3 regions of the Vibrio sp. T11.5 genome follow, and region 2 is predicted to be linked to each of the others. Evidence: riboswitches for the same ligand, from Rfam matches in the RefSeq annotation. Region 2 holds a riboswitch; each other region holds the start of a gene.

Region 1 (6,099 bases), on a different contig from region 2:
GGCCGGGTTGAAGGAAATCTTCTTCTGTCGGTGGAGTACCGATAGGCGATACACGACGGTAAATAGAGAAGATGGTACCGACAGACACGTTGACATCGATGTTTGAAGAGCCATCTAACGGATCCATCAGAACCACGTATTTCGCGTTTTTGTTCAACTCTTTATTGAACGCAACGGCTTCGTCTTCTTCTTCACTGGCTACACCACAAACCTGATCACGGGCTTCTAGCGCTGCTTTAAACTTTTCATTCGCGTAAACATCCAGCTTCTGCTGGTCTTCACCCTGTACGTTCTCTGTACCGACTGCACCGGTAATGTCACCAAGACCAGCAGCGTTGATCTCGCGGTTAACGATTTTTGCAGCAAGTCGGATAGAAGAAAGTAGGGATGATAGATCACCGCTAGCGTGGGGGAAGTCCGCTTGTTTCTCAACAATGAACTCGCCAAGGGTGCGCATTCCAGACATGATTTTTCCTTTAGTCGCTTCAATATAGTAGGGGATAGGCGATGATGAACTCTGACGGATCTTAAATTTCGCCTAAGCCTAGTTTAAGAGTTAGATCTTTTTATTGGTAATGAACTAACTGACTGAGATCTCGTTTTATTTGTCGACTTGATAACAGTTTTCATCTGCTTGTTTGAAACCATACGAGTTGGATAACGCGCATAACACGCAATCATTTGCGCTCGTGTGACGTAAAACAGTGAGCAAAGTAGTTCGCTTTTCTGCGTATAATCGCCATAATGTCAGCTCAGTTTTCGCCTTGGAGAAGGTTGTTTATGCATATTCATATCTTGGGAATTTGTGGCACATTTATGGGAGGTGCTGCGGTTTTAGCTCGTCAATTGGGTCATAAAGTGACGGGGAGTGACGCCAACGTTTATCCACCAATGAGTACATTGTTGGAATCTCAAGGTATTGAAATAATTGAAGGATTTGACCCTTCTCAGCTTGTTCCTGCACCTGATCTCGTTGTGATTGGAAACGCGATGAGTCGAGGTAATCCCTGTGTCGAACATGTATTGAACAGTAATCTGAGATACACCTCAGGCCCACAGTGGCTGCAGGAGTTTCTTCTCCATGACCGTTGGGTGCTGGCTGTCTCTGGAACTCATGGAAAAACGACCACTTCCAGCATGCTGGCGTGGATTTTAGAAGATTGTGGCTACCAACCTGGCTTTCTTGTCGGTGGTGTCTTGGGCAACTTCGGTGTTTCAGCACGTTTGGGCGAAAGTATGTTTTTTGTCGTGGAAGCTGATGAATACGATAGTGCTTTTTTCGATAAGCGTTCTAAGTTCGTGCATTACCATCCTCGTACGTTAGTGATGAACAATTTGGAGTTTGATCATGCGGATATCTTCGATGATCTGGAAGCGATCAAGCGCCAATTCCATCACTTAGTCAGAACCGTGCCGGGGAACGGTCGAATCCTTGCTCCGCAAGAAGATTCAGCAATTGGCGATGTATTACAGCGTGGCTGCTGGAGCGAAACGGAGTTCAGCGGTGAACAAGGTGATTGGCGAGCGGAGAAACAAGTCGCCGATGGTTCAATATTCACCGTTTTCTTCCAAGGGGAAGCCGTCGGTACTGTGAAGTGGGATCTGGTGGGTGATCATAACGTCGACAATGCTTTGATGGCCATCGCAGCAGCCCGTCATGTGGGTGTAACTCCAGATTTAGCCTGTCAGTCGCTGGCGAAATTCATCAATACCAAACGTCGACTTGAACTAAAAGGTGAAGTGAATCAGGTTACGGTTTACGATGACTTCGCTCATCATCCTACGGCGATTGAACTTACTGTGGGTGGATTGCGTAATAAGGTCGGCCAACAACGTATCCTAGCAGTACTTGAACCTCGTAGTGCGACGATGAAACGTGGCGTGCACAAAGAAACATTGGCGGCTTCCCTTGCTCAGGCCGATGTAGTTTTCCTTTATCAACCAGATAGTATTGAATGGTCTGTCGAGGACATTGCCCAGCAGTGTCAGCAATCGGCTTATGTGTCAGACAGTGTTGATGCGTTAGTGCAGATGCTGACTGAACAGGCTCAACCGGGCGATCAAATTCTGGTGATGAGCAATGGTGGGTTTGAAGGCATCCACGACAAGCTGCTGGCTAAACTCGCCGAATAGATTAATGTAGTAGTATGAATAATGAGAAAAACAAAGCAATTACACTCGCTTTTACGGGGGCTTCAGGCGCACCGTATGGGCTTAGATTGCTTGAATGTCTGCTAGCCGCCGGCTATCAGGTACATCTGCTGATATCGTCAGCGGCTCGAGTTGTGTTAGCAACTGAGCATGATATGAAATTGCCAGCGAACCCAGATTCCGCCCAACAAGCATTGGTCGCACACCTTAATTGTGATTCCGAGAAGTTGGTTGTCTATGGTAAAGACGACTGGTTCTCTCCAGTGGCTTCCGGGTCTGCGGCGCCAAAACAGATGGTCGTGTGTCCTTGTTCTGCAGGCAGTGTCGCTGCCATCGCACATGGTATGTCCGACAATCTCATCGAGCGTGCGGCTGATGTGGTGATGAAAGAACGTGGGCAATTGCTGCTGGTCGTCCGTGAAACACCGTTCTCGACGTTGCATCTAGAAAATATGCATAAATTGTCGCAGATGGGCGTCACCATTATGCCTGCGGCACCGGGCTTCTACCATCAACCTAAGTCTATTGAAGATCTGGTCGACTTTATGGTGGCGAGGGTTCTCGATCATCTTAATGTTGAACAGGGGCTTGTTCCGCGTTGGGGATATGACCAGCGCGCTTAATTCTGGCCAATTGATAACATTACGATTACAATTCAGCCGACACTCATCGGGGAGCTATTCATCGCACAGATGAAGCTGAGATTGGGCAAAGCCCAGGACCCGTGTACCTGAACCAGATAATGCTGGCGTAGGAATTGAGTCTGAACATTTGCCCTGCCAATGTTTCCTCAAACCTGTGCCGCTCAACCAAGGAGAGAGCGAGCAGTGAAAACCACTTTAAGCACCATCGCCGTTACCACACTGACATCTTTTTCTGCATTGGCAGCAGATAACACCCTTACCGTTTATACCTACGATTCTTTTGCCGCGGATTGGGGCCCCGGCCCGAAAGTGGCAGCCGCTTTTGAAGCGCATTGCGGTTGTGATGTCAATTTTGTTGCTCTTGATGATGGTGTCTCTATTCTTAACCGCCTGCGTCTCGAAGGGGACAACAGCAAAGCGGATATTGTGTTAGGTTTGGACAACAATCTAATGGCGGAAGCACAGAAAACAGGTTTGCTTGCTGAGCATAATGTCGATACCAAATCAGTAAAATTGCCCAATGGTTGGGAAGACAGTACTTTTGTGCCGTATGACTTCGGGTACTTTGCGTTTGTTTACAACAAAGAAAAGCTAACCAATCCACCAAAGAGTCTTAAAGAACTGGTGGAATCTCGGAATGATCTGAAAGTGATTTATCAGGATCCACGCACCTCAACACCGGGTCAAGGTCTGATGTTGTGGATGAAATCTGTTTATGGTGATGATGTTGTACCCGCTTGGAAGCTACTGGCTAAGAAAACCGTCACTGTCACGAAAGGTTGGTCTGAGGCTTACTCTATGTTCCTTGAAGGTGAGTCAGACATGGTGTTGTCTTACACCACCTCACCGGCATATCACCTGATCGCAGAAAGCGACAGCCAATACGCAGCGGCTGACTTTTCTGAAGGCCATTACACTCAGGTTGAAGTTGCGGCTAAAGTCAAAGCATCGAAAAACGAAAAGTTAGCCGATGAATTTATGACGTTTATCCTTAGCGATGATTTTCAGTCTTTGATGCCAATGGGTAACTGGATGTACCCAGTGACAGAAGTCGCATTGCCTGAAGGTTTTGAGACACTGACGGTACCTGAAAAAGCATTGAGTTTTAGCGCAGAAGAAGTAGCCCAAAACCGAAAAGCTTGGATACGTGAGTGGCAAAGTGCCTTAACCTTTTAAGGAGACGCTTTGCGTAGTATTCCACAATTGGGACTCTGGGTCGCGATAGCTATCTCGGCCTTTGTTGTTTCTGCTCTCGGTGCTTTATTAGTTGCGGCCCCATCCCTGAATATCGCTCAGGTTTGGTCAGACCCTTACTATCGGTATGTGACCAAGTTCAGCTTTTACCAATCGTTTCTGTCGACTCTGCTCAGTGTTGGTTTAGCGGTTCCTTTAGCGCATGCTTTATCTCGGCGTAACTTTCCTGGTAAGTCATTATTGCTTAAGTTGTTTGCCACAACATTGGTGCTGCCTGTATTGGTTGGGGTGTTTGGCTTGCTGGCGATTTATGGCAATAGCGGTTTGTTGTCGTCAGCATTTAAATGGTTTGATTCTAGGCTGCCTTTTTCAATTTATGGTCTGAACGGCATTTTACTGGCGCACGTGTTTTTCAACCTGCCTTATGCGACGCGCCTGTTATTACAGTCATTGGAGTCTATTCCGGCTGAGCAGCATAAACTGTGTGCGCATCTAGGTATGGGCCATTGGCATAAATTTAAGTGGGTCGAATGGCCTCGCTTACGTCAGCAGTTGCCGCACGTGTGTGGTTTGGTGTTTATGCTGTGTTTTACCAGTTTTGCGACGGTCATGGCACTCGGTGGCGGGCCGAAATCGACCACGATAGAGCTGGCGATTTATCAAGCGATCAAATTTGATTTTGACTTGCAGGCAGGGGCATTGCTCGCGTTATGGCAGATGCTATTGTGTGGCATTATGGCGTTGGCGGTGCAACGTTTGACCAAACCTGTGGCTGTGAGTTCAGGCGCGCCAAGTCACAACCTTTATATGGTAAAGGACTCCATCTGGTCATATAGCTGGGATTGGATCTGGATTGGCCTGAGCATGCTATTGGTGCTGCCACCTTTACTGATGGTGGTGCTCAGTGGCATCAACTCAGAAGCCTTATCGGTGTTTACTGACCAACGATTTTGGCTGGCGTTATGGTCGTCGCTCAAAGTAGCAACATTGGCGAGCAGTATTGCACTCTCGGCAGGGATTGCAATATTGTTGACCAGCCGTCGATTGCGACTGAACGCAAGAAGTCATCGTGCGGATCAGATTGAGCTATTGGGTACGATCATTCTTGTCACTCCCGGCTTGGTGATTTCTACAGGATTATTTTTGCTATTGCGGTCTTTTACTGATGTGTTTAGTCTGGCGTTTTTTATTGTGGTTGCGGTGAATGCGTTGATGGGCTTGCCTTACGTGATCAAAACCTTGTCACAACCGATGCTGCAGATCGAACAGCAATACCAATACCTATGCGCAAGCTTAGGTATCAAAGGTTGGCAGCGCTTTCGCGTTGTTGAATGGCGAGCACTGAGAAAGCCAATGGCACATGCTTTCGCGATCAGTTTCATGTTTGCGGTGGGAGACTTAAGTGCAATTGCCCTGTTTGGCAGTCAGGAGTTCCGCACGCTGCCGTTGTATCTTTTCCAATTGCTGGGCAGTTATCAGATGGATGCAGCTGCTGTAGTGTCAGTGACTTTGTTACTGCTCAGTGTTGGCTGTTTTGTACTGATTGAAACCCTGTTTAAGGCAAACGCCAAGGTGACTTATGCTGACCCTCAATGATGTTCGTTACTATTACCATCAGGATCTATTCCATTTTGATTTAGATATTGAGCATGGAAGTCTGGTCGCATTGATGGGGCCGAGTGGGGCGGGGAAATCAACGTTACTGGCCTTGGTTGCGGGTTTTATCGAACCTGAAAGTGGCAGTATTAAAGCTGATGAATCAGAAGTTGTGGGCAAAGAGCCTCACCAGCGTCCTTTTGCGATGCTATTTCAGGAGCATAACCTGTTTGCCCATCTCACCGTGCGCGAAAATATTGGATTGGGGCTGAACCCTGGATTGAAACTTAATTCTGAGCAAGCCAGTCAGGTGGAACAAGCCGCGATTCAGGTCGGTATCGAGGAATATTTGGATCGTTTACCTGAACAATTATCGGGTGGACAGCGTCAGCGTGTCGCATTGGCCCGTTGTTTTGTTCAGCCTCACCCTATCTGGCTGCTTGATGAACCTTTCTCTGCGCTTGATCCGGTATTGCGTGAAGAGATGCTCGGGCTGGTCAAGCAGTTAGCCGCA
Region 2 (6,099 bases):
GAAACCTCGAAGGTGTCTTCCCAATACTGATCCATATCCAGTGTTTTGATTTTAGGGAAAGCACCAGAAAGTACCGATGCGACCACCAGAGTTCTTACTGGACCTGTACCGACACGAAGCAAGGCTTCGTTAACTGAAGAGACGGTTTTGTTGCCGCCGAAATGGGCAGAATTCGCCATACGGAGCAATCGAGCACTCAATACCTGATCGGTAGCGATTTTTCTCGATAGCTCGCCAAAATCAACCTCGTCCTGATTGACCATATCAAGCAGTTCTTGGAGTACTTTCTGGATCCTAGGTAACTCGTTAAGACGAGAAATTAGCGCCGCCTGACTCATGGCACTCTCCTTTTTTGTTGATGAGTTTAGATACTATAGAACAGTAAATTAGTTTCATACAAAGTTGGAAACCAAGAAGTTTGGAGAATATTTTAATAATAAAAAGTTATTAAAATGAAAATAATTGATAATTTTTTATTTATCTTGTTTTTGCCTAATATGGGTTTCAACAAAGCGGGAACGTCCGCGATCCGAAGAGCAAAAAAGAGGTCTACATGTCTACTCCCTATCCACGTAATTTTTCTCATATCGGCATTTCAGTGCCAGATCTAGAAGCCGCGGTTAAATTCTACACTGAAGTACTAGGTTGGTACCTGATTATGGAACCCACAGAAATTGTCGAAGACGATTCTGCCATTGGTGAAATGTGCACTGACGTGTTTGGTGCAGGGTGGGAACGTTTCCGTATTGCGCATCTTTCAACAGGCGATCGTATCGGGGTTGAACTGTTTGAATTCAAGAATCAGGAAAATCCAGAGGACAATTTTGAATACTGGAAAACAGGAATTTTTCACTTTTGTGTTCAGGACCCTAATGTCGAAGAGCTGGCAGAGAAAATCGTTGCCGCAGGCGGTAAGAAGCGTATGAAAGCTCCTCGTTACTATTACCCTGGTGAGAAGCCTTACCGTATGATCTACATGGAAGACCCGTTCGGCAACATTCTAGAAATCTACTCTCACAGTTACGAACTGCATTACTCAGCAGGCGCTTATCAGTAAGTGAATGAGTGACATGGGCTGAACCCGCAATAGACGATGGGTTCACTTTCATGGTTTATTGAGTACGGGGCGATTTCATCGTTGATGTGAGGTCGTCCTGATTTACCTATTTAGGCGAGAAATCAATAACAGCGATTGTCAGTACCACCTCCTACCACAAATGATGCATATCCCCCTGTATAACCTCTCGCAAAACTAGGCGCTCGTAACGTCATGAGGTTGCATGTCTGCGAACGCGTTGTCAGACAGCAAGCGTCAACCAGTTGCGAGTCGCAATAGGCAAGTTTCGTCAAACATTTTGTTTTGCGTTTAAAGTTCACCTTGCTTTGTTAGCAATACGATTAACTCCTTGGTTAATCATACAGGTGGCTGGTTACTTAGGACCGATTTTACCTATTGTACTCAAAATGCGTCTTCCGAATATCACTGATGGTTATGTCATTTATTTTTTGATAAAAAACTAGCGGTTCCCATCTTCTTCTGACTGAGTGATTTATTGTAAGAAATTGTTATTATAAATAATCAATAATCTTTACATTTCATTTTCAAAATTTAGGACCTAAATCATATTTTTAGGTGTTTTTAATGATTTGTATGTTTAATTTTAAAACAAACAGTAGTTGGGTGGTTATTATTATTTAACGGAATGAAAATGGTAAGATGTCTTATTTAAGTGTTTGATTTTAAATTTAATTTACAGTTCTTATAATGGCTTGCTGATCACGATAAGTTTTTTTTACTATTAAACCATGCTAGGTTATTACCTCATAGTCTAAAGTAACCCATAAACAATGGCTCGACTATCGATCTATTCTTATACAAATAGATGAATGTTGTTTATGAACGTTTGCATTTATTAGAGTCTTTATACTTTTGCTTATTAATAGCGCAATTTGCTATGTGCTAGATACAAGCATTAACCCAACATAGAAGTATCGATTAGATAAGGAATAAACAATGGAAATTGGTGGTTACGATGAATATCGTTATGAGCAATTAAGGTCTGTCGGAGTCGGGAATCTAGCCAAGAGACTCAAATACCTGAAAATCAACGAAGCTGCAGAGAAAGAGTGTATGGATGCTCTTTTGCAAATGGCGATGAATATAACCCAGGCTTCATACAGACAGCATTGCCGTAACAACAGTCCTACTGAGTGGATCAATATGTTGAGAGGTTTTGTCAACCAGTTTAAAGTTGCGCAAAGTATGCGTCATACTTGGTCTCTACCTCAGAGTATCCGCTCGAAAGTCAACCAACATGAAGCGCAGGCTTTGGTAAGACAAATGGAGATGGTGACAGCACTTTCTTTTTATACGTTCAACTCCAGTTCTCTTAATACAGGAATGACGGGTTACACTACGAAAGGAAAAAGGCTCGATGACAGTGCGGTTAATGTCTGGAACTCGTATAAAGAGTGGAGACAAAACTCAACATCACATGTAGACGTGCCCGTTTATCGTCAAATTACTGTACCAAATCCTCAAAATTCTGCTTGGTGGAAGTATGCCAATGATATTGTCAATGGTAGAAACCCTAAAGGGCCTGCGGGCACTATTAAAAGCAGTCGTTACTTATCATGCAGTTTTCACAAAGGCTTTATAGAGGGCGCTTGTTTCCCTGTTTACAAAAACACCGAGGGTATTCTGAACTTTATTATTCGTCGTGCTCAAGGTGTCAATATCAGTGCCTTTAGTGGCTACAATAGTACCAACCTCGCGAGTCGATTAGATAATACTGCCGTCAGGACGTTGAACATCACCGACACTTCGGTCAAAACGGTTTCTGACTATGAGAAAAAGTACGTTAATGAAGTGATCGAGCAAAGTAAAACCCTCATTTTTGAATACCGCCGTATCAATAAGATGAAGCAAGGGTATGAAAATTTGGCAAAACTAATGGGGCTCAAAAGCAATGATTCTGCGATTGCGGTTCAAGCAGAATTTTTATTGCCTCCTTCTGCACAGCTGTCCGTGGATAGGATAGTGAAAAAACCAGCCTATCCAGGTGCTGCCAATGTTCCAGTATTGGAAGTGCATTGTACGTATGTAAGAAGCACAGAAAAATCTAATGGTTTACCTCAAGTACTGGCACCAAGTGATCAGTCGATGTTCTTGGGACCAATCAATCTTTACCCTGCTCAGCAAGTTCACTAGAGTGTTGCGAGCGTCTTCAGCAGATTGAGGGCGTTTTTCGTCTCTTCGTGGTTCCGTTAATCCTCGCCCGAGCTGGGCGGGGATCCCATATCTAAGGTGTGACAGTAGTAGCGTCTAGCTTTCCACACCATCTCTCAACTTTTCCTCACTGCATTACCACCAATGCAGGAGCGTGCCATCAGCACTATAGACTCCGTAATTGGATTACCTTGCAAGATGAATAACATCAAACCTGTCATCGCCATTCAACAGTCAGATTCGAACAGGTAACAGAGGATCTAACTAGCCATGATAGCGCTTTTTGTAAATTAACGAGTGCATTCGCTTTTTAATTACTGTTATTATCATCGGGAAATAGTCGGGGAGCCTTAGGGCTGAGATCGCATTGCGAGACCCGTAGAACCTGATTCAGTTAGCACTGACGTAGGGAACTATTCGCACCAATGCTTGAGTATGCTCATTCTGGTGCACTCGCTTTTTATGATTCGATCTTCCCTTTATTGATCACTTCATGTTTGGCTGAGAGTTCCTGTACGTCTTGTAATAGGAGCACCCATGCCACAATCACAAGACACACCACCCATAGTATTAACCATCGCAGGATCTGATAGCGGTGGTGGCGCTGGTATTCAAGCGGACATTAAAGCCATATCTGCGACTGGCAGTTACGCGTGTTCTGTCATTACGGCCATTACCTCACAAAATACGCTTGGCGTAAGCGCAATTCACCCTATTCCTCTGGAGCATATTGAAAGTCAGCTTGACGCCGTGTTTACGGACCTCAATGTGGTTGCGGTTAAAGTCGGAATGTTGGCTGACGCGCGGATCATTAAGGTCGTTGCGGACAAAATTAGACAGTACAAGCCTGCTCATCTGGTGGTTGATCCTGTGATGGTCGCCACCAGTGGCGATCTTCTGCTGGAGCAGTCGGCGATTAGCACATTAAAAGAGCAACTGATCCCGATGGCGGATCTGATCACCCCCAACCTTCCGGAAGGGGCGGCTTTGATTGATGGTGTTGTGCCGGAAAATGAAGATCAGATGGGTAATATGATCGAAGCATTGCGCGCGCTCGGTGCCAAAGCGGTTTTGCTTAAAGGGGGGCATCTAGAAAAAGATGACAACAGCAATGATTTGCTGATCTTAGCGCAAACGAGTGAGCTTTTGAGTGCCAAACGATTCCCGACGAAAAACACTCATGGAACAGGCTGCACCTTATCTTCAGCGATTGCCTCTTATCTTGCGCAGGGCAATAGGCTGCACAAAGCCGTGTATCTAGGTAAACAATACATCTCCCAGGCCATCGCTCATGCTGATGAACTCAATGTTGGCAGGGGGCATGGGCCGGTCCATCACTTTTTCTGTGGCCACATCAATGTTCGCTGAGCCGATTGGGATCGAGATTCAACGTGCAAGCTTGCAGTACACGGATAATCTGGCTCCGACATTGGCGCACTTTTCTATGTCGATACCTGCTGGGCAGTGGACGTGTATTTTGGGACGCAGTGGCTGCGGGAAAACTACCTTGCTGCGTTATCTGTCAGGTCTGTTGAACGACAAAGCGCACTGGACCGGAGAACTGACTCTCAGTCATAGCCAAGCACTGCAAGGTCAAATCGCTTACATGGCACAACAAGACCTGCTGCTACCATGGTTCAATGTCCTGGATAATGTTTGCCTGAGTAGTAAGTTTGGCAGCGCTCAACCTGACAGGAATCGAGCGCTGCGGTTGCTGGAGCAAGTCGGGTTATCGGATCAAGCGGCGGCTATGCCCGTACAGTTGTCAGGTGGTATGCGTCAACGTGTGGCGTTGGCTCGTACGTTAATGCAAGACAAACCCGTGGTACTCATGGATGAGCCTTTTTCTGCGCTAGATGCAGTGACGAGACATAAATTGCAGACATTGGCCGCTGAGCTATTGCGTGGCAAAACGGTGGTGCTGATCACCCATGACCCGCAAGAAGCGATTCGACTGGCCGACGCTCTGTACATCCTCCGCGGTCAACCTGCTTATGCTGAATCACATGAGGTTCCAACCACTCAACCGCCTCGTGTCATAGATGCAGAATGTGCGCAATTGCAGCAGAACATTCTCAATTCGTTGGAGGATGATTATGAGTGATATGGCTCAGTTTGACGCCATTCAGCGCGATGTAGTGAAAAAGGAGCGTATAACGCACCCTGCACTCCGGTTGACGATCAGTGCTGCGATTATTGTCGGGCTTTGGCAGTTAGTGGTGGTGGTGTTTGATATGCCAAGCTTTATTTTCCCTGCGCCGCTTGACGTGTTTGAGCGCCTCATCAGCCGCTTTGATGTATTGATGAAACATACGCTAGTGACTGGTCAAGAAATTGTGTTGGGTCTGTTACTTGGCTTGTCGATGGGGCTGTTCTTTGCTTTACAGATGCTGTTGTTTAAACCGCTCAAGCGCTGGTTATTGCCGATTCTGATTGCCAGTCAGGCGATTCCTGTGTTCGCGATTGCACCTGTCCTGATGCTGTGGCTTGGCTACGGTATCGCATCAAAGGTCGTGATGGCGGCGATCATTATTTTCTTCCCCGTGACCACGTGTTGCTACGACGGTTTGAGAAACACGCCGACAGGCTATCTTGACCTAGCAAAAACCATGCGGGCGAGCAAATGGCAAATGCTGAAAAACATTCAACTCCCAGCGGCTCTACCCACTCTGGCTTCCGGTATACGTGTCGCTGTGGTCATTGCACCTATTGGCGCGGTTGTCGGAGAGTGGGTAGGTTCCAGTGAAGGTTTGGGTTACCTGATGCTGCAAGCTAATGCGCGCATGATCATTGATGAGATGTTTGCGGCGCTGTTTATTCTGGCTTTGTTGTCTGTCTCGCTCTTCTTCATCACCGATAAATTACTTAAG
Region 3 (6,099 bases), on a different contig from region 2:
ATCGTTCAACCGATCCTGAGGGGCGCTATGTCTACGATATAACGGCTGAACCTGCTACTGCAGAATTGGTGCCTGGTTATCAAACCCAAGTGCTTGGATTCAATGGACAGATTCCTGCCCCAACGATTCGTTGTCGTCAAGGTGAGCCTGTCATCATAAGATTCACTAATAAGCTATCAGAGCCTACTACCATCCATTGGCATGGCCTGAGAATACCGATTGAAATGGATGGTGTCCCATTCCTTAGCCAGCCTCCTATCATGCCAGGTGAGACCTTCAGCTATGAATTTACACCACCTGATGCCGGCACATTCTGGTACCACCCGCACATGAACAGTGTTAAGCAGCTTGGAATGGGGTTAGTTGGGCTGATCATTGTCGAAGAAAGTCAGCCTGTTGTCTTCGATGAAGAACACGAGTTGATGCTCAAGCACTGGCACCTCGATAAACAAGGCCAGTGGAAAGACTTAATGATCCCGCGTATGAGCGCGCGAATGGGCACTCCAGGGGAGTGGAGCAGTGTGAATGGAGTACATGAGCCGATTTACCAACTCAAGACCAGAGCAACAACACGGTTACGAATCGCCAACGTCGATAATACCATTACCTACCCGATTGTAGTGGAAGGTGCTGAGGCATGGGTCATCGCTATCGATGGTAACCCCGTAAAAACGCCCTATAAGCTATATCAGCATAAAGTTGGCCCAGGAATGAGGGTTGATATAGGTCTTATTGCTCCTCAAGCTGGCGAACGTGTCTATGTTCGTCAAATGAAGGGGCGTTTCCCATTTCCTTTGTGTGAATTCGAAGTTGTCGATTCCTCTTTGCCTGAGTCTCAGCTGTTGCCCAAGTTACCATTGAATCCAGTGCCCCAGCTTGATTTGGCTAATGCTGAGGAAATTGACTTTGTTTTTGAGTGGGAGGGAGCGGTTACTCCAACGAGTAAAGATGGTAAAGCTATGCCCAAGTTCTGGTTAACCAATAAGAGAGCGTGGGAAGGCATGAGTAAAGATAACATCCCGGCTCCGTTGGCGACGCTCGAGTACGGTAAAACTTATATATTTGATTTGAAGAACGTTACCCAATATCACCACCCAATTCATATTCATGGTCATACATTCACTGTTCTGGAAATGGACGGTAAAAAGATTGCTGAACCGTTCCATACCGATACCGTACTACTAGGTAAAAACGGTAGAGCCAAAGCGGCGTTTGTTGCCGATAATCCAGGGCGCTGGATGTATCACTGCCACGTCATTGAACACATGAAAACCGGACTAATGGGTTACATCGAGGTAAAGTGACTCCTGTAACTTTTTAAATTTCAAAATTAATTTGAGATAATGTGTTGCGATTTTGATTCGAAAATAGCCTTATTCCAGATACAATACGGCAGAATGTGACAGGAGGAACCATGGGACAACTTTCTATACTTGGATTTATCGCATTAGGTGGTGCCTTTGGTGCATGCTCACGATACTTGGTTTCAGAATTTTGCGCGGTATTACTCGGGCGAGGTTTCCCCTATGGTACGCTCACGGTCAACGTTGTGGGTTCATTTATTATGGGCTTGTTGATTGCCGCTTTTGAAAATGAAGTGTTGGCCACCGAACCATGGCGTCAAATCATCGGCCTAGGCTTCCTTGGCGCACTGACCACCTTCTCAACCTTTTCCATGGATAATGTACTTCTTATGCAACAAGGTGCATTTTTCAAGATGGGGCTAAATGTACTGCTCAATGTTGTCTTGAGTATATCGGCGGCTTGGATTGGCTTTCAAATTCTGATCAAAAGCTAATACTTGATAAAATTGTTCTAAAAATAGACAGCTCGGCTTGGTTTCACCAGGCCGTTTTTATATACTGATTTTACTTGTCGGAGTGCCATAAGGCTGAGACCGTTAATTCGGGATCCGTTGAACCTGATCAGGCTAACACCTGCGAAGGGAACAAGAGACGATACCTACACCAGAGTTCTCTCTGGGTGCATCTATCAAATAGTCGAAGTTGTTTCGGTGATCATTAGTTAACACTCTAGTCGCATCACCTGGATTTTGACTCCTCTTGTCGCATCTATCCGCCAAGCATTTTTATCCAAAATCTTTTTATCTAGAATAACAAAGCAAGGAAAAATGCTATGTCGAGTCGCAAGCAAGCGAGACTGGAAGCAAAACAGTTCATTGATTCTCTTTCTGTACAACCGTACCCAAATTCTCGCAAAGTATACGTTGAGGGTTCACGCCCTGACATTCGTGTCCCGATGCGCGAAATATCTCTCGCAGATAGTTTGATTGGGGGTACCAAAGACTCTCCAATTTTTGAGCCAAATGAGCCAGTACGTGTTTATGATACTTCAGGCGTCTATACCGATCCTACGCATAAAATAGACCTGTACAGTGGCTTACCTAAACTGAGAGAGGAATGGATAGAAAAACGTAGCGATACAGAAGTACTCGATGATGTCAGCTCTGTATACACCAAGCAGCGATTGAAAGATGAAACGCTCGATGAGCTTCGATATGGCAACTTGCCACGCATCCGCCGTGCGAAAGATGGCCAATGCGTTACTCAGCTGCACTATGCCCGCAAAGGTATTATCACACCTGAGATGGAGTACATTGCATTACGCGAAAATATGGGCCGAGCAAAGTATCGGGATCAGGTTCTCAATCAGCAGCACCCTGGGCAAAGTTTTGGTGCCAATCTTCCCGATGAAATCAGCGCTGAATTCGTGCGAAAAGAAGTCGCCGAGGGTCGTGCCATTATCCCTTCAAACATCAATCACCCAGAATCTGAGCCTATGATCATTGGTCGTAACTTTCTTGTGAAGGTAAACGCCAACATTGGTAACTCCTCTGTGACCTCATCAATTGAGGAAGAAGTTGAAAAGCTGGTTTGGTCGACACGTTGGGGGGGCGATACAGTGATGGACTTGTCTACTGGTCGTAATATTCACGAGACTCGCGAATGGATTCTGCGTAATAGCCCTGTCCCAATTGGTACAGTACCTATGTATCAAGCATTGGAGAAAGTGAACGGCGTTGCTGAAAACCTCAATTGGGAGGTGATGCGCGACACTTTAATTGAGCAAGCGGAGCAGGGCGTCGATTACTTTACTATCCATGCGGGCTTACTCCTTCGCTATGTACCTATGACAGCCAAACGCGTGACAGGCATTGTTTCACGCGGTGGCTCTATCATTGCTAAATGGTGTCTTGCTCATCATCAGGAAAGCTTCCTCTATACCAACTTCCGCGAGATCTGTGAAATCTGTGCTAAATACGATGTGGCGCTTTCGCTTGGTGATGGCCTGCGTCCTGGCTCTGTCGCCGATGCAAATGATGAAGCCCAGTTTGCAGAATTACGCACCCTTGGAGAGCTTACAAAGATCGCATGGGAGTATGATGTTCAGGTGATCATTGAAGGCCCAGGACATGTGCCAATGCATATGATTAAAGAGAACATGGAAGAGCAGCTAGAGCATTGTCATGAAGCCCCTTTCTATACGCTCGGCCCTCTAACCACAGATATTGCTCCGGGCTATGACCACATTACATCAGGTATTGGTGCGGCGATGATCGGTTGGTACGGGTGTGCAATGCTGTGTTATGTGACCCCAAAAGAACACTTAGGCCTGCCTAATAAAGAAGACGTAAAAACTGGGCTGATTACCTATAAACTTGCCGCGCACGCTGCCGACTTAGCTAAAGGGCACCCAGGAGCACAAGTGCGCGATAATGCACTATCAAAAGCACGATTTGAGTTCCGTTGGGAAGACCAGTTTAACCTTGCGCTCGATCCTGATACTGCACGTGCTTTCCATGATGAAACCCTGCCTCAAGAATCGGGTAAAGTCGCCCATTTCTGCTCTATGTGTGGTCCAAAATTCTGCTCAATGAAGATCTCACAAGAAGTGCGTGAATACGCCAAAGATACTGAGCAAGTAGCAGCGGACCAAGCGATCAGTGTCAAAATGTTGGATGATCCACTTGAAGGTATGCGTCAGAAGTCGAAGGAGTTTCGTGACACGGGCTCAGAGCTTTACCATCCCGCTGCTACGGCTGTAACGGAGGAGTAATGGCAAAGATCCTTATTCCAACAGCGTTAGCTGATGTCAAACCTGAAATTGAGCAATGCTTACAGCTGGCCAAGGAAAAAGGTTTCGAGATACAAAACATTGAGCTGGGCGTCAGTCCAGCTCAAACAGTTCAAATATCTCATGGCTCAGAATGGACAAAGTTGGCTACAGATTTAGTGGAGTCCGTTGTGGTGGGCCATGAATGCACGTACTTTATCGAGTATTGCTCTGGGATCACTATCAAGCCATCTAGGTCCATAATAGCTTCATCTCACGCTTACATTGATGTCTTAGATGTAAATCAGGTACTAGATATCTGGCTAGACCCTAGTCGTGATCAAGTATGTGCGTTAGCGAGTTCAGTCAATCAATCAGAGTTTGATCGTAAACGTCACTTTGCATGGGTTGTTACCCTCATCAGCTTGGCATTTACACTTGAAGATGCTCTTACACTTTCACGAGCCATGGTGAATGTTTCACGTGAAACATGGGCGGAGAACATTATCGATTTTCCATCCCCTGTTCTCGAAGATCACCGACTAGGAATTAGCGCTGACTGGATTAAATCAGGTAACCAATTGGCATTTCCATCCGTATCTAAATGTGATTTAGGGCTTTACCCAGTTGTTGATAGCGTTGAATGGGTCAAGAAGCTTTTAGAAAGTGGTGTCAAAACTGTTCAGTTGAGAATTAAAGACCCACTGGCAAATGATTTGGAGCAACAAGTTAAAGATGCGGTTGCACTTGGTCGTCGACATGATGCTCAGGTTTTTGTCAATGATCACTGGCGCCTAGCAATTAAACATCAGGCTTATGGTGTTCATCTAGGTCAAGAGGATATTGAGGAAAGCAACTTAGCTGAATTAGCTAAAGCCAATTTGCGTCTAGGGTTATCGACCCACGGTTATTATGAGTTGCTTCGAGTTGCACAGACTAATCCAAGTTATCTAGCTTTGGGTCATATTTTTCCCACCCAGACGAAACAAATCGCAACCAACCCTCAAGGGCTAGTGAAACTGGCACTCTATCAAAAGCTGGTTAATACCATGCCTTATATAAATTCGACAGGCATACCTACCGTCGCGATTGGTGGCATTACTCAATCCAATGCGCGTTCAGTATGGAATTGTGGGGTTACTAGCTTGGCGCTGGTGAGTGCTATCACTAACGCGCCATCACTGGAGCATGCGATTGAATTCTTTACTCAGTTAACAGCCGAAGAGCGGGGAAACATTAGTGTTGATGTTTTGAAGGAGGTTTCTGCATGCTAAGTGACCAAGATTTCCTACGTTACCAAAGGCAGATTTCTCTGCCGGAAATTGGCGAGTATGGGCAGGAAAATATTACTCAATCGCATGTTTTGATTATTGGCTGTGGCGGATTGGGCAGTGCAGCGAGTCTGTATTTAGCTGCAGCTGGAGTAGGGCGAATGGTGTTGGTCGATGATGATGATGTTGATTCTAGTAATCTACAACGTCAAATTGTCTATCGTGAGGACAATCTCGGTAAAGCCAAAACAGAGGCCATACGCCAACAGTTAAACCAGCTGAATGCAGGTGTGCAGATACGCACCATTGGCAAGCGGTTAGAGGCACCTCAATTAGCATTAGAAGTGATGTTAGCGGATGTGGTTTTAGATTGTACCGACAATATTCAAACGCGTCAGTTGATTAACTTAGTTTGCTATCAACAAAGTAAGCCGCTTGTTTCCGCGGCCGCTATTGGTTGGCAAGGACAATTTGCTGTCTTCGATTATTCATCGAACAAGGAGTCTGGATGTTATCGATGTCTCTACCCCTTTGATGAGCTAATCAAACCAAGCAAATGCAGTGAAAATGGAATCATGGGTCCTGTCGTCGGCACCTTAGGCAACTATCAAGCCTTAGCGACATTACAGAAATTGGCATTAGGACATTTTGATTTTCCGATTGGCCAATTGCACCTATTCAATGGACTAAAACTTAATTGGCAAGTGATGACGATTACACGCGACCGGCAGTGTTCTGTGTGCAGTCAATAACA

What was found. Region 2 has a riboswitch for thiamine pyrophosphate ahead of thiD (bifunctional hydroxymethylpyrimidine kinase/phosphomethylpyrimidine kinase). Riboswitches for the same ligand answer to the same signal wherever they lie in the genome.
Region 1: another riboswitch for thiamine pyrophosphate. It lies ahead of thiB (thiamine ABC transporter substrate binding subunit); the one in region 2 lies ahead of thiD (bifunctional hydroxymethylpyrimidine kinase/phosphomethylpyrimidine kinase).
Region 3: another riboswitch for thiamine pyrophosphate. It lies ahead of thiC (phosphomethylpyrimidine synthase ThiC); the one in region 2 lies ahead of thiD (bifunctional hydroxymethylpyrimidine kinase/phosphomethylpyrimidine kinase).

Annotation. Positions count from the first base shown of each region.
Region 1 is NZ_JAPPTP010000014.1:22,409-28,507, forward strand. Features, by position in the region: gene fbp (class 1 fructose-bisphosphatase) at 1-466, opposite strand, end outside; gene mpl (UDP-N-acetylmuramate:L-alanyl-gamma-D-glutamyl-meso-diaminopimelate ligase) at 781-2,133, shown strand; gene OH455_RS14695 (flavin prenyltransferase UbiX) at 2,148-2,774, shown strand; TPP riboswitch at 2,812-2,925, shown strand; gene thiB (thiamine ABC transporter substrate binding subunit) at 2,979-3,971, shown strand; gene thiP (thiamine/thiamine pyrophosphate ABC transporter permease ThiP) at 3,981-5,585, shown strand; gene thiQ (thiamine ABC transporter ATP-binding protein) at 5,569-6,099, shown strand, end outside.
Region 2 is NZ_JAPPTP010000003.1:251,212-257,310, forward strand. Features, by position in the region: gene OH455_RS05605 (HDOD domain-containing protein) at 1-338, opposite strand, end outside; gene OH455_RS05610 (lactoylglutathione lyase family protein) at 554-1,057, shown strand; gene OH455_RS05615 (hypothetical protein) at 2,015-3,211, shown strand; TPP riboswitch at 3,561-3,658, shown strand; gene thiD (bifunctional hydroxymethylpyrimidine kinase/phosphomethylpyrimidine kinase) at 3,767-4,597, shown strand; gene OH455_RS05625 (ABC transporter ATP-binding protein) at 4,587-5,333, shown strand; gene OH455_RS05630 (ABC transporter permease) at 5,326-6,099, shown strand, end outside.
Region 3 is NZ_JAPPTP010000032.1:459-6,557, forward strand. Features, by position in the region: gene OH455_RS21035 (multicopper oxidase family protein) at 1-1,304, shown strand, start outside; gene crcB (fluoride efflux transporter CrcB) at 1,415-1,798, shown strand; TPP riboswitch at 1,867-1,965, shown strand; gene thiC (phosphomethylpyrimidine synthase ThiC) at 2,137-4,077, shown strand; gene OH455_RS21050 (thiamine phosphate synthase) at 4,077-5,348, shown strand; gene OH455_RS21055 (HesA/MoeB/ThiF family protein) at 5,342-6,097, shown strand.